2 regions of the Streptomyces sp. NBC_01142 genome follow, and region 1 is predicted to be linked to the other one. Evidence: riboswitches for the same ligand, from Rfam matches in the RefSeq annotation. Region 1 holds a riboswitch; the other holds the start of a gene.
What was found. Region 1 has a riboswitch for glycine ahead of gcvP (aminomethyl-transferring glycine dehydrogenase). Riboswitches for the same ligand answer to the same signal wherever they lie in the genome.
Positions count from the first base shown of each region.

Region 1 (7,013 bases):
AGCATCTGCGGGCCCGCGGCTTCAGCGACCTCGAGCGGATGACGCTCATGAGTGACGGCGCGACGGTCTACGAGTGCTCCTCGCCCGACGAGGTGGTCGACCTGCTCCAGGGCGGCCAGGGGATCTTCGGGATCGCCGTGGGCGTGGTGTGGCGGGATGTGGAGGCAGCGTTGTCGCAGCTGCACGGCGAGCGCATCGACACCGGCGAGACCCTGGTCGGGAACAACCCCGCCGACGAGCTGGCCAGGCGCAGACGCGACCGGGCAGTCTGAGCGGAATTCATTCGGCGCCGTTGTCAGTGGCGTAGGGCAGCATCGGTCGTGTGAGAACCGCGCCGACGATTCTGCATCTGGACATGGATGCCTTCTTCGCCGCCGCCGAACAGGCGGCGAAGCCGAGTCTGCGCGGAAAACCGGTGGTGGTCGGCGGGCTGGGGCCGCGCGGAGTCGTGGCCACCGCCTCGTACGAGGCCAGACGCTTCGGGGTGCACTCGGCGATGCCGATGGCGCAGGCCAGACGGCTGGCACCCAATGCCGCCTATCTCGTGCCGCGCTTCTCCCTGTACCGCACAGTCAGCGAGCAGGTGATGGAGCTCCTGGGCAGCCTCTCGCCGCTCGTGGAGCCGCTGAGCCTGGACGAGGCCTTCGTGGACCTGGAAGCAGGGGGCACGGCCGATGACGCCCGGTCCGCCCGGGAGACCGGTGAGCGGCTGCGTACGGACATCCGTGCTGTCACCGGGCTCACCGGGTCCGTCGGGCTCGCCGGTTCCAAGATGCTCGCGAAGATCGCCTCCGAGCAGGCCAAGCCCGACGGGCTGGTGCTCATAGAACCGGGCACGGAGCGGGAAATGCTCGGGCCGATGCCGGTGCGGACGCTGCCCGGGGTGGGGCCGGCGACCGGGGAGCATCTGCGGCGGGCCGGCATGACCACGATCGCGGACCTGGCGGAGGCGGGCGAGGACGAGCTCGTACGGTTGCTGGGCAGGGCCCACGGGGCCTCACTGTTCCGGATGGCCCTCGGGCACGACGACCGGCCGGTGGTGGCCGAGCGGGATGCGAAGTCGGTGTCGGTGGAGGACACCTTCGACGTGGATCTGCACGACCGGGTGCGGGTGCGGATCGAGGTGGAGCGGCTCGCCGAGCGATGTGTAGCCCGGCTGCGGGCCTCCGGGCACTCGGGCCGGACCATTGTGCTGAAGGTGCGGCGCTACGACTTCTCGACGCTGACACGCTCGGAGACGCTGCGCGGGCCGACGGACGACCCCGGGGTGGTGCGGGAGGCCGCCGGGCGGCTGCTGGAGGCCGTGGACACCACGGGCGGGGTGCGGCTGCTGGGGGTCGGTGTGACCGGGCTGGCCGACTACACCCAGGAGGATCTCTTCGCGCAGGCCGCCGCCGGTGAGCACGCCATGGCCGCGGAGGCGGAGGCGCGGGCCGGAGCGGGGGAGGAGGGCGAGCCGGAGGCGCCCGAGAGCCAGGAAGCGGGGGGAGCGGTCACTGCGGAGCCCGAGGCGCTCGCCGAGCGGCGCTGGCCGGCCGGACACGACGTACGGCATGCGGAGTACGGGGCGGGGTGGGTGCAGGGCAGTGGGGTGGGGCGGGTCACCGTGCGGTTCGAGGAGCCGGGGTCGGAGCCGGGGCGCGTACGCACCTTCCGGGTGGACGACCCCGACCTGGAGGCGGCCGAGCCGTTGCCGCTGGTGGCGCTGCCCCCGGCGGCCGGTGGCCCCGGTCAGTCGTCCTGGCCGGCCAGCCGCCCGAAGTCCCGGTCGGAGCCGGAGGAGGGGGTGGGCGTCTCGGGGGGCTCGGAGAGTTCGAGGCCGTAGTGGTGGTAGAGCTGGAGCTCCTGCTCGGGCGAGAGATGGCGGCCGACGCCGAAGTCCGGGGCATCCTTGATCAGCGCGCGTTCGTACGGGACGTGGAGGGTGTTGTCGACGAGCTCGCTGGGCTCGAGCGGGACGAAGGCGTCACGGCTGAACAGGCCGGTGCGCACAGCAGCCCACTCGGGCGCCCCGGTGGCGTCGTCCAGATACACCTCGTCCACAGTCCCGATCTTGCTGCCATTGCGGTCGAACGCCTTGCGGCCGATCAGGCTGCGCGGATCGATATCGGTCTGCACGGTCCCTCCTACAGGTCGCATTGCTCGCAACTGCTCTGTGAATACTACAAAAGTGCACATCCTGGGCGTCGGCCACTCGAGGGATCGCCGAGGGGGCGCGCTGGTAGGCTGGCAGACGGCTGCTGACCCTGTGCGGGAGAGTCCTCCGGTGAAACTGCCGGCGGCGCCGAAGGAGCAAATCCTCCCCGGAATCTCTCAGGCCCCTGTACCGCACGGACGAGGTCACTCTGGAAAGCAGGGCGGGCGTCGGACGGCATCCGCTCTCACCGACGGTGAAAGCCGGAGCGTCGTATGCGCGAAAACGCGTGTGCGGACGGTCCGGTGAAGCTCTCAGGTTGAGATGACAGAGGGGGAGGCCGTCCGGGCATCCGCGCCGTGGTGCCCCTCGCAGGTCGTGTCAGACCAGGAGGCCTCCTTAATGACCGCCAACCGCATTTCGCTCTCCCAGCTGGAGCGAGGCACCCCCTTCGAGCAGCGCCACATCGGGCCCGATGCCGAGGCCCAGGCGAAGATGCTCGCGCAGGTGGGCTACGGCTCGCTCGACGAGCTGACCGCCGCCGCGGTGCCTGATGTGATCAAGAGCACGGAGGCGCTGAACCTCCCGGACGCGCGCACCGAGGCCGAGGTTCTCGCCGAACTGCGCACCCTCGCCGACCGCAACCAGGTGCTGGCACCGATGATCGGGCTCGGCTACTACGGCACCTTCACGCCGCCGGTCATCCTGCGCAACGTCATGGAGAACCCGGCCTGGTACACGGCGTACACGCCCTACCAGCCGGAGATCTCGCAGGGCCGTCTCGAGGCGCTGCTCAACTTCCAGACGGTGGTCGCCGACCTGACCGGCCTGCCCACCTCCGGCGCCTCACTGCTCGACGAGGGCACGGCTGCCGCCGAGGCCATGTCGCTGGCCCGGCGGGTCGGCAAGGTCAAGAACGGCGTCTTCCTGATCGACGCCGACGCGCTGCCGCAGACTCTGGCCGTGATCGAGACCCGCGCCGAGCCGACCGGTGTCGAGATCGTCACCGCGGACCTGAGCGAGGGCATCCCGGCCGAGATCGCCGAGCGCGGCGTCTTCGGCGTGCTGCTGCAGTACCCGGGCGCCTCCGGAGCCGTGCGGGACCTCAAGCCCGTCATCGAGCAGGCCCACGAGCTCGGCGCGATCGTGACCGTCGCCGCCGACCTGCTGGCGCTGACCCTTCTCACCTCGCCCGGCGAGCTCGGCGCGGACATCGCGGTCGGCACCACTCAGCGCTTCGGCGTCCCGATGGGCTTCGGCGGTCCGCACGCCGGCTACATGGCCGTCCGTGAGAAGTTCGCGCGCAGCCTGCCCGGCCGGCTCGTCGGCGTCTCCGTGGACGCGGACGGCAACAAGGCCTACCGGCTCGCGCTGCAGACCCGCGAGCAGCACATCCGCCGGGAGAAGGCCACCAGCAACATCTGCACGGCCCAGGTGCTGCTCGCCGTCATGGCGGGCATGTACGCCGTCTACCACGGTCCCGACGGCCTCCGGGGGATCGCCCGACGCACCCACCGCTTTGCGACGCTGCTCGCCGAGGGGCTCAAGGCCGGCGGTGTCGAGGTCGTGCACGGTTCGTACTTCGACACGCTGACCGCCCGCGTGCCCGGCAAGGCCGCCGAGGTGGTCGCCGCCGCCCGTGAGGGCGGGGTCAACCTCCACCTCGTCGACGCCGACCACCTCTCCATCGCCTGCGACGAGACCACCGGACGCAGCCAGCTGGCCGCCGTCTGGACCGCCTTCGGCGTCGAGGCCGACATCGAGGCACTGGACGAGGCCGCGGCGGACGCGCTGCCCCGGGACCTGCTGCGCAGCGACGACTACCTGACCCACCCCGTCTTCCACCAGCACCGCTCCGAGACCGCGATGCTGCGCTACCTGCGCAAGCTCGCCGACCGTGACTACGCGCTGGACCGCGGCATGATCCCGCTCGGCTCCTGCACCATGAAGCTGAACGCGACCACCGAGATGGAGCCGGTCACCTGGCCGGAGTTCGGGGCGATGCACCCCTTCGCGCCGGTCGAGCAGGCCGCCGGGTACCTCACGCTCATCCGCGAGCTGGAGGAACGTCTCGCCGAGGTCACCGGGTACGACGCGGTGTCCATCCAGCCCAACGCAGGCTCGCAGGGCGAGCTCGCCGGCCTGCTGGCCGTACGCGCGTACCACCGCGCCAACGGCGACACCCAGCGCACCATCTGCCTCATCCCCTCCTCCGCGCACGGCACCAACGCCGCCAGCGCAGTGATGGCGGGCATGAAGGTCGTCGTGGTCAAGACCGCCGACGACGGCGAGGTGGACATAGAGGACCTCCGCGCCAAGATCGAGCAGTACCGTGACGAGCTGTCCGTACTGATGATCACCTACCCGTCCACGCACGGAGTGTTCGAGGAGCACGTCGCCGACATCTGCGCGCAGGTGCACGAGGCCGGTGGCCAGGTGTACGTCGACGGCGCCAACCTCAACGCGCTGGTCGGCCTCGCCAAGCCGGGCAAGTTCGGCGGCGACGTCTCGCACCTCAATCTGCACAAGACCTTCTGTATCCCGCACGGCGGTGGCGGACCGGGTGTCGGTCCGGTCGGTGTGCGGGCGCACCTGGCCCCGTACCTGCCCAACCACCCGCTCCAGCCGACCGCGGGTCCCGAGACCGGCGTCGGACCGATCTCGGCCGCTCCGTGGGGCTCGGCCGGCATCCTGCCGATCTCCTGGGCGTACGTACGTCTCATGGGCGGCGAGGGCCTCAAGCGCGCGACGCAGGTCGCCGTGCTCGCGGCCAACTACATCGCCAAGCGCCTGGAGCCGCACTACCCGGTGCTCTACACGGGCCCGGCCGGTCTGGTCGCGCACGAGTGCATCGTGGACCTGCGGCCGCTGGCGAAGGCGACCGGCGTCAGTGTCGACGACATCGCCAAGCGGCTGATCGACTACGGCTTCCACGCGCCGACGATGTCGTTCCCGGTGGCCGGCACGCTGATGATCGAGCCCACCGAGAGTGAGGACCTGACCGAGATCGACCGCTTCTGCGACACGATGATCGCGATCCGCGGGGAGATCGAGAAGGTTGCGTCGGGCGAGTGGCCCGCGGAGGACAACCCGCTGCGCAACGCCCCGCACACGGCGTCCGCGCTGGGCGGGGAGTGGGAGCACCCCTACAGCCGTGACGAGGCGGTCTTCCCGGCCGGCGTGAGTGCCGCGGACAAGTACTGGCCGCCGGTGCGCAGGATCGACGGTGCGTTCGGCGACCGTAATCTCGTCTGCTCCTGCCCGCCGCTGGACGAGTACGACAACTGACGTACGGCTGACGTAACGGCGCGTATGCGTCGGGGCCGGTGCGGAGAGCAGTCTCCGGGCCGGCCCCTTGTCGTACGGACGGCGCTCAGGCGGCCGTCATCACCTGCCCTGGCTGCGTCGGCCGGTGCGGCGCGATGATCTGCCCGTCCGGCAGCAGCTCGCCGGTGTCCTCGAAGAGCAGGACGCCGTTGCACAGCAGGCTCCAGCCCTGCTCCGGGTGATGCGCCACGAGACGCGCTGCTTCCCGGTCGGCGGAGTCGGAGGTCGGGCAGGCTGGCTGGTGCTGGCACATGGGTGGGTTCTTTCGCTGCGTTGTGGTGAGTGTCCTGCGGCTCGATGAGGTGTTCATGGCCGCCCCCCGTATCTGTCGGTCCGATCCCAGTGTTGCCCCACGGGCGTCAATCCGCAGGGATTTCGCGGCAGCTCTTCTTACTGCTTAATGACGTATCACCCGGGCGGACGGTTCAGCTCAACTCCACTGTCCTTTTGGGTGGTTCGGGGGGCCGGTCTGGACTAGTCCGGATGGGGCAGCGATGCGCCCCGCGACCGGGCGGTCACGGGGCGCAAGAGCGCCGTGCAGGCGGGCGGCTTTCGGGCGGGCGGTGGTCAGGCCGGGGAGCCGAGCAGTGGGGCCGACGTCAGCCGCAGGGTCATCACCGGCAGCAGATCGGCGACCCGGTGCGGCAGGTGGGCCGCGATTCCGGGCGGAGCGGGGGCGAGTGGCACCAGGAAGTCCGACGGCTCGGGTGTACCGGCCGAGGCGTCGGCGTCCGTATCCCCGTGCAGCCAGAGCGTGAGCATGTAGAGCTCGGGGATGGAGAGCAGGCGCGGCTGAAAGGGGGTCCTCATCGACTCCGCCTGGCGCAGTGCGCGTTCGGTGGAGGCTATGTAAGGCCCTTCGAAGAAGTGCGAGAAGGTCCAGCCGTCGGGGGTGAGCATCGTCTCCGCAGCGGCGACGGCTCGGTCGCCGCTGCGGATCAGGAAGCGCCAGCCCGTGAGCCGGGTGTACGGAGTGCCGTTGTTCGGCACGATCCGGTCCAGCACATGGACGGGGAGGGGGAGTTCGGGGCTCAGAGGTCCCTGGACGGACCTGAGGGCGGGTGTGCGGGCCTCGCGTACGGCTGTGGGGGAACTGAGTGCCGCGAGGACGCTGCGCAGGGCAGGCGCGGGGGCCGGGGGGACATGCAGCGGCATGGTGGGTCGCCTCTCGCTTCGGAGACACGTTGGAGCGTGGGCAGGTGCGGAGGGCACTGTCGGCGTGCGCGGCCGGAGGGGGCTGGAAAGGCTGCCGGGCGCCAACTCTCTGCCTCGTTCACGAAGTTTATACGACACGTGTTCACGCAGTGTTTCTGCTAGCCGTCGTGCGTATTTCTGGCAAGGCGGTATCAGGTCCTTTTCCTGCGGAGTATCTGCCGATTTTTCGAGAAGGCAGAGCTGCGGCCTGGGATTATGCCTGCGAAGCGGTAGGCCGAAACCAGTCGGTGTTTTTCACCAGGCAGTGGGCAGTGGAAACTGCGCCCTGCATCATGCCGCAGGAATGTGCCGCTCGAGTGCTCTGTTCACACTACCGGCCGCGGGCCGTCTGTGGGAC
Region 1 is NZ_JAPEOR010000002.1:11,252-18,264, reverse strand. Features, by position in the region: gene OG883_RS17425 (MerR family transcriptional regulator) at 1-272, shown strand, start outside; gene OG883_RS17420 (DNA polymerase IV) at 323-1,825, shown strand; gene OG883_RS17415 (PRC-barrel domain-containing protein) at 1,732-2,118, opposite strand; glycine riboswitch at 2,242-2,339, shown strand; gene gcvP (aminomethyl-transferring glycine dehydrogenase) at 2,537-5,422, shown strand; gene OG883_RS17405 (DUF5999 family protein) at 5,508-5,714, opposite strand; gene OG883_RS17400 (hypothetical protein) at 6,029-6,616, opposite strand.

Region 2 (7,013 bases), on a different contig from region 1:
CGGTCCTCGCCGACGGCGTCCTCGTCGACGACGAAACCGCCGCCCACCGAGTAGTACGTCTTCTCCAGCAGCGGGGTGCCGGAGCCGTCGTACGCGAAGAGCGTCATGCCGTTCGCGTGGTAGGGCAGGGCACGGCGCCGGTGCAGGATCAGCTGGTTCGGCTCGTCGAAGTCGATCTCGTGAGCCGTCCCTATCTCCGCGCCCATCAGACGCAGCCGGCCGGTCTGCCGGATGCGCTCCACCTCGGCGTCCGCCGTCTCGACGTTGACCGTGCGGGGAGAGTGGCCCTCCAGACCGAGCAGTACGGCCTTGGGCGTCCCGTGACCGTGACCCGTCGCACCCAGTGAGCCGAAGAGCTCGGCGCGGACCGAGGCCGTCTGGGCGAGCAGTCCGTCCTTCTTGAGGCGGCCGGCGAAAATGCGGGCCGCCCGCATCGGGCCGACCGTATGCGAGGACGACGGGCCGATGCCGATGGAGAAGAGATCGAAGACGGAGATGGCCACGGTGACGGACTCCCTTGTCTGCTCGTGGTGGGCGGTGCGGTAAGGAGAGCTTTGGTGCGGTAAGGCGTATTTGTAGAAGACGAGCGTAACTCGATCGAGTGACAAGACCGGCTCGGAGGGGTGTCGGGCGAGACTCGACTCACAGCCTGGGCGGCAGAACGGCACGGGACGGGCCCGCACCCCTTGTGGCGGGGTACGGGCCCGGGCCCTGCGACGCCCGTTCGCTCAGAGCGACGGGTACAGCGGGTGCTTCGCGGCGAGCGCCGAGACGCGCGCCTTCAGTGCCTCGGTGTCGTACGTCGGCTTCAGTGCCTCGGCGATGACGTCCGCGACCTCGCGGAAGTCCTCCTCCTCGAAGCCGCGGGTGGCCAGCGCCGGGGTGCCGATCCGCAGACCCGAGGTGACCATCGGCGGCCGCGGGTCGTTCGGGATGGCGTTGCGGTTGACCGTGATGCCGACCTCGTGGAGGCGGTCCTCGGCCTGCTGGCCGTCCAGCTCGGAGTTGCGCAGGTCGACGAGGACCAGGTGGACGTCCGTGCCGCCGGAGAGGACGGAGACGCCGTGCTCGGTCACGTCGGCCTGGACGAGGCGCTCGGCGAGGATGCGGGCACCGTCCAGCGTGCGCTGCTGGCGCTCCTTGAATTCCTCGGAGGCCGCGATCTTGAAGGAGACCGCCTTCGCCGCGATGACGTGCTCCAGCGGACCGCCCTGCTGACCGGGGAAGACCGCGGAGTTGATCTTCTTGGCGAGCTCCTGCGTCGACAGGATCACACCGCCGCGCGGACCGCCGAGGGTCTTGTGCGTGGTGGTGGTGACGACATGGGCGTGCGGCACCGGGTTGGGGTGCAGACCGGCGGCGACGAGACCCGCGAAGTGGGCCATGTCGACCATCAGGTACGCGCCGACCTCGTCCGCGATCCGGCGGAAGGCGGCGAAGTCCAGCTGACGCGGGTACGCCGACCAGCCGGCCACGATCAGCTTCGGGCGGGACTCCTTGGCGAGGCGCTCGACCTCGGCCATGTCGACCTGACCGGTCTCGAGGTCCACGTGGTACGCGACCACGTTGTAGAGCTTGCCGGAGAAGTTGATCTTCATGCCGTGGGTCAGGTGCCCGCCGTGGGCGAGGTTGAGACCCATGATCGTGTCGCCCGGCTTGAGCAGCGCGAACATCGCGGCCGCGTTCGCCTGGGCGCCCGAGTGGGGCTGGACGTTGGCGTGCTCGGCGCCGAACAGCGCCTTGATGCGGTCGATGGCGATCTGCTCGACGACATCGACGTGCTCGCAGCCGCCGTAGTAGCGGCGGCCCGGGTAGCCCTCGGCGTACTTGTTGGTGAGGACGGAGCCCTGGGCCTCCATGACCGCGACCGGAGCGAAGTTCTCCGAGGCGATCATCTCGAGGGTGGACTGCTGACGGTGGAGCTCGGCGTCGACAGCAGCGGCGACATCCGGGTCCAGCTCGTGGAGCGGGGTGTTGAGAAGCGACATCTCGATCCCTGTCGTGGTCGTGGGCTCAGTTACCGGAGAACTCGGAGTACTCGTCCGCGGAGAGCAGATCCTTCGGCTCCCCGCTGACGCGCACCTTGAAGAGCCAGCCGCCCTCGAAGGGGGCGGAGTTCACCAGCGACGGGTCGTTGACGACGTCCTCGTTGGCTTCGGTGATCTCACCGCTGACCGGGGAGTACAGATCGCTGACCGACTTGGTCGACTCCAGCTCACCGCAGGTCTCGCCCGCGGTCACCGTGTCGCCGACCACCGGGAGCTGGACGTACACGACATCGCCGAGCGCGTTGGCCGCGTGCTCGGTGATACCGACCGTCGACACGCCGTCCTCGGCGGCCGACAGCCACTCGTGCTCCTTGCTGTAGCGCAGCTGCTGGGGGTTGCTCATGAGCTGAATTCTCCTGTACGCGGGGGAGTGCTGGGAAACGGGCAAGGGAGAGTACTGAAGGTCACTTCTGGCGCTTGTAGAACGGCAGCGCGACGACCTCGTACGGCTCGTGGGCGCCGCGGATGTCGACGCCGACGCCCTCGCTGCCCGGCGCGGCGTGCGCCGCGTCCACGTATGCGATGGCGATCGGCTTGCCCAGCGTGGGCGACGGCGCGCCCGAGGTGACCTCGCCGACGACCTGGCCGCCGGCGACGACCTGGTAGCCGGCGCGGGGAACGCGGCGCCCCTCGGCGATCAGGCCGACGAGCTTGCGCGGCGGGCTGGACTCGGCGCGCTCGGCGGCGGCCGTCAGAGCCGTACGCCCGACGAAGTCGCCTTCCTTCTCGAACTTGACGACCCGGCCGAGACCGGCGTCGAAGGGCGTCAGCGCGGTCGTCAGCTCATGCCCGTACAGCGGCATGCCCGCCTCCAGGCGCAGCGTGTCGCGGCAGGAGAGGCCGCAGGGGATCAGACCGGCCGGGGCGCCGGCCTCGGTCAGCGCCACCCAGAGCTTCTCGGCGTGCTGCGGCTCGACGAAGAGTTCGAAGCCGTCCTCGCCGGTGTAGCCCGTACGGGCGATCAGCGCGGGAACTCCGGCCACCGTGCCGGGCAGACCCGCGTAGTACTTCAGCCCGTCGAGGTCGGCGTCGGTCAGCGACTTCAGGATGCCGGGGGACTCGGGGCCCTGGACGGCGATCAGCGCGTACGCGTCACGGTCGTCGCGGACCTCGGCGTCGAAACCGGCCGCCCGCTCCGTGAGGGCGTCGAGCACCACCTGGGCGTTGCCCGCGTTGGCGACGACGAGGTATTCGGGGGTCTCGCTCCCGCCGAGGCGGTAGACGATCAGGTCGTCGAGGATTCCGCCGTCCGGGCGGCAGATCATGGTGTAGCGGGCGCGGCCGACGGCGACGCCGCCGATGTTGCCGACCAGCGCGTAGTCGAGCAGCGCGGCGGCCTGCGGTCCGGTGACGGTGATCTCACCCATGTGGGAGAGGTCGAAAAGACCGGCCTTGGTACGGACGGCGTTGTGCTCGTCGCGCTCGCTGCCGTACCGCAGCGGCATGTCCCAGCCCGCGAAGTCGGTCATGGTCGCGCCCAGCGAACGGTGCACGGCATCGAGGGCGGTCAGACGGGGGGCGTTGCTCATAGATGTGACTCCCAGGGCAATGGCCGGCGAGGACAATCCTCCCCATCTGTCATCGGAACCTGAGAGGTTCGCCGCGACCACACGTCATGATGGTCGTGACTTGCACCTTGGGTGGAGCCACTCGACAGCGGCTCGCTTTTCAGATCTGCCTCATCACACGCGGTACGGGGCCTGAGAGATTCAAGGGAGGGACTTGCTCCTTCGGCGCCCGGCGCACACAGTGGCCAGGACTCTCCCGCGTGGATTCAAGCGGCCGGTATGCAGTTGGCGCGCACATCATTGCACGCATCGTGGGGGAGTGGGGTGTCCGGCCCACGGTCGAGCCTCAGCCGCAAAACGGTTGTGCTGTATTACCGTTTCTTTACACTTCATGGGCAAGGGTGGGATGACCCGACATGGGGGAGGCTGATGACGTTGCAGCGGCCCGAGGCTTACGCAACGACCGCGGGGGTGCCCGCCCGGCGGCTGTTCGGGGCGCCCGCGCCCGTCCTGCGCGACCTGAGGGACCGGTCCGGGCGCAGCCCGCGCAGCCTGGACTTCGCCGCGGGTGACGTGGTGGTCGTCTCCGGCCTGCCCGGCAGCGGGAAGTCCACCCTGATCCGGCGGGCGGCCAGCAGCCGGGGAATCGACTCGCAGGACACCCGGGACCGGTGGGGCGCGCGGATGCCGCGGCTGCTGCCGTACGCCGTCTACCGCCCGCTCGTACGGATCGCGCACTACGCCGGACTGCGACGCGTACTGCGCTCGGGCGAGAGCGTCGTCGTGCACGACTGCGGCACCCAGGCGTGGGTACGGCGGTGGCTGGCCCGTGAGGTCCGCCGCCGCGGGAGCGGCCTTCACCTGGTGCTGCTCGATGTCACCCCCGCCGTCGCCCGTGAGGGCCAGCGCGAGCGCGGCCGCGGAGTCTCCGGCTACGCCTTCGCCCGGCACCGCCGCGCGGTGGGCCGCCTGATCGCCGACGCGGAGTCCGGCAGCCTGCCCAAGGGCTGCGCCTCGGCAGTCCTCCTCGACCGCGACGCGGCGGGCACGCTGACCCGGATCGGCTTCGAGGGCCCGTAGGGGCCGCGTCCGGCGTGCCGCCCGCAGCTTGGGGGCCGTCCCGCTCTCGGTGCGGCTCCACGGCGGCGTTAGGGTCGGAGCGCGAGACCGTGGGAAGCAGGGGGAGAAGGACAGCACATGGAGACACCGGAGCACGCCCATCCGTATCCGCACGGCGGCTGGCCGGGGAACGAGCTCGAAGAGGTGCTCGGCGCCTCGCTCGGCAACCCCTCGGCCGGCGGGCGGCTGGTCGAGGTGCTCGGGCGCAGTCATGTCTGGGTGCCACTGCCCAACGGCGGCGGGCCCGACAGCCCCGCCCTCGATCTGCCCACGATGGAGATCGACGGGGCTCCCTACGTACCGGTCTACAGCTCCGAGCAGCAGTTCCTGCAGTGCGTCGGCAGCCATATGTCCTTCACCGTCGCCCCCGCCCGCGAGTTCGCCCGCGGACTGCCCCCGCAGCTCGGCATCGCCGTCAATCCGGGCGGCACCGTCGGCACCCCGCTGCCCCCGCCCGCCGTCGCCGAACTGTGCCGGGTGGGGCGCACGCTCCTCGACGGACCCGCGAGCGGCGGCAGGGTGCGGCTCTTCGAGCCCGACTGGCAGGAGGAACCCGTCGACTTCCTCGCCGCCGCGGCAGGCGAGTTCGAGGCCTGTGGCGTCGTACTGACCGCACGCCGCGCGCTCGCCTCCATCGAGGGCGACTCGCCGACCCTCTTCATCGGCGTCCAGCTCTCCTCCTGGGAGGGCGCCGACCGCAACGCCCCGATGGACGCGCTGGGTCGCGCACTGGGCCGGGCGCAGGTCGGCTGGCCGGTCAGCCTCGTTCTGCTGGACGTGACACAGGACCCCGTCGGCGCATGGATGCTGGAGCGGGTCCGGCCCTTCTATCAACGACAGCACGTGTAGTCGTCAAGTCGGTGTCAGCTCTGCCGATTAAGCTGGTTTCATGGCTTTACCGCCGCACCGTGTGCCCGGTGGGGGCACCTCCCACGCCGCAGGCTGTGGGGAGGTCGTGCTGAATGGTCGATCGAAGAGGGGCGGAACCCAGGGTGAGTGCGTCAGGCACCGCGGCGGCCGGGCAGGTCGAGCACATGCTGCGCCAGGTGACTCCCGGACGCTATGACGCGTACGAGGCGCTGCTGCACGCGATCGCCGACCCGTCGAGCGGCCAGATCTGGATGCTCCTGTGGCACGGCCAGGCCGGCTCGCCCGACGCCCAGTACGGGAACATGGAGGTCGACGGCGTCGGTTACGCCCCCTGTGTGACCTCCGCCCAGGAACTCGCCGTCTCCGGCTGGACCCGCGCGCACGAAGTGGTCACCGGCCCGGACATCGCCCGCGCCCTGTACCCGGACCGCTGGGGAATCTGGCTCAACCCGCACGCCCCGGGCGGCGGCGTCGGCATTCCCTGGCTGGACCTGCGCCGTATCGCCACCGGCCTCGACCGGATGCCCGCGGGCCCCCTGCGGCTGTCCGAACCGGCCATCGAGATTCCGCACTTCTACGCCCTGCTCTCGCAGAACGCCCACCGCACGCCCGCGGTCCGCTCCCTGCGCCGCGCCTGGGTGCAGCCTGTGCTCGGTGCTCCCTATCTCGCCATCGGGCTCGATCTGTACGACACCAGCAGGCAGTCCGTGGAGGCGGTGCGCGCGATGATGCAGCAGTCGATCGCCGCCGTCCCGGACGGGCTGCCGGTCTCCACCGTCGCCATGTCCGACGACTACGACCCGGTGTCGATGTGGCTGCGGACCAATGCCCGGCCCTTCTACGACCGTGACGCCCACGGCGGCGCTCCCGCGGCCGGCGGCTACGGCTACCCGCCGCCCCACGGCCGCTGATCGGGGAGCAGCCGATCTCCCCGGGCCGCCCTCCGCGATGAGTTGAGGGCTTGACTCTTCACGACCGCACCCGATCCGGGGCGATCGTGAGGATCTCAACCCGCCCTGCCTGGGCGCGCCTACCCGGGCCACCTTGGCGTATCCGCTGCGCGGCACGCGTCGGCCTCACACGTATCTCGGCTTTGCAAAGGAACGACAGCAAACCTTGCCGAAGGTGAGGGCCGGGAGACGGTGTTGAGCCCACGTCGGTGGCCGCCAAACCCGTTCAGTCGATCACGATGTCCGCATTACGGATCGAGGCTGGCCACATCACGGTTGCGCATCCATTCCCCGTGGGGACTGGCAGGTGATCGCGAGAGCGTTGAAGACTCCCGGCAAGCGGGGGGCGTCGGACGTGTGTGCAGTTGAGGTCAATGACTCGACGCCTCACCTGTCAGAACCACCCGAACACCGGTAATACGGCAGCAAATCGACCGCACCGTCGACCCGGAGCGGGCCGCCAACGCACCGTCGGCAACCGCCGGCACGGGCAAGCACGAGGGACGATGACCGCACCC
Region 2 is NZ_JAPEOR010000001.1:1,324,183-1,331,195, forward strand. Features, by position in the region: gene OG883_RS06265 (L-serine ammonia-lyase) at 1-503, opposite strand, end outside; gene glyA (serine hydroxymethyltransferase) at 729-1,988, opposite strand; gene gcvH (glycine cleavage system protein GcvH) at 2,014-2,391, opposite strand; gene gcvT (glycine cleavage system aminomethyltransferase GcvT) at 2,453-3,577, opposite strand; glycine riboswitch at 3,728-3,825, opposite strand; gene OG883_RS06285 (AAA family ATPase) at 3,986-4,636, shown strand; gene OG883_RS06290 (enhanced serine sensitivity protein SseB) at 4,754-5,524, shown strand; gene OG883_RS06295 (enhanced serine sensitivity protein SseB C-terminal domain-containing protein) at 5,668-6,456, shown strand; gene OG883_RS06300 (ABC transporter permease) at 7,002-7,013, shown strand, end outside.
Region 2: another riboswitch for glycine. It lies ahead of gcvT (glycine cleavage system aminomethyltransferase GcvT); the one in region 1 lies ahead of gcvP (aminomethyl-transferring glycine dehydrogenase).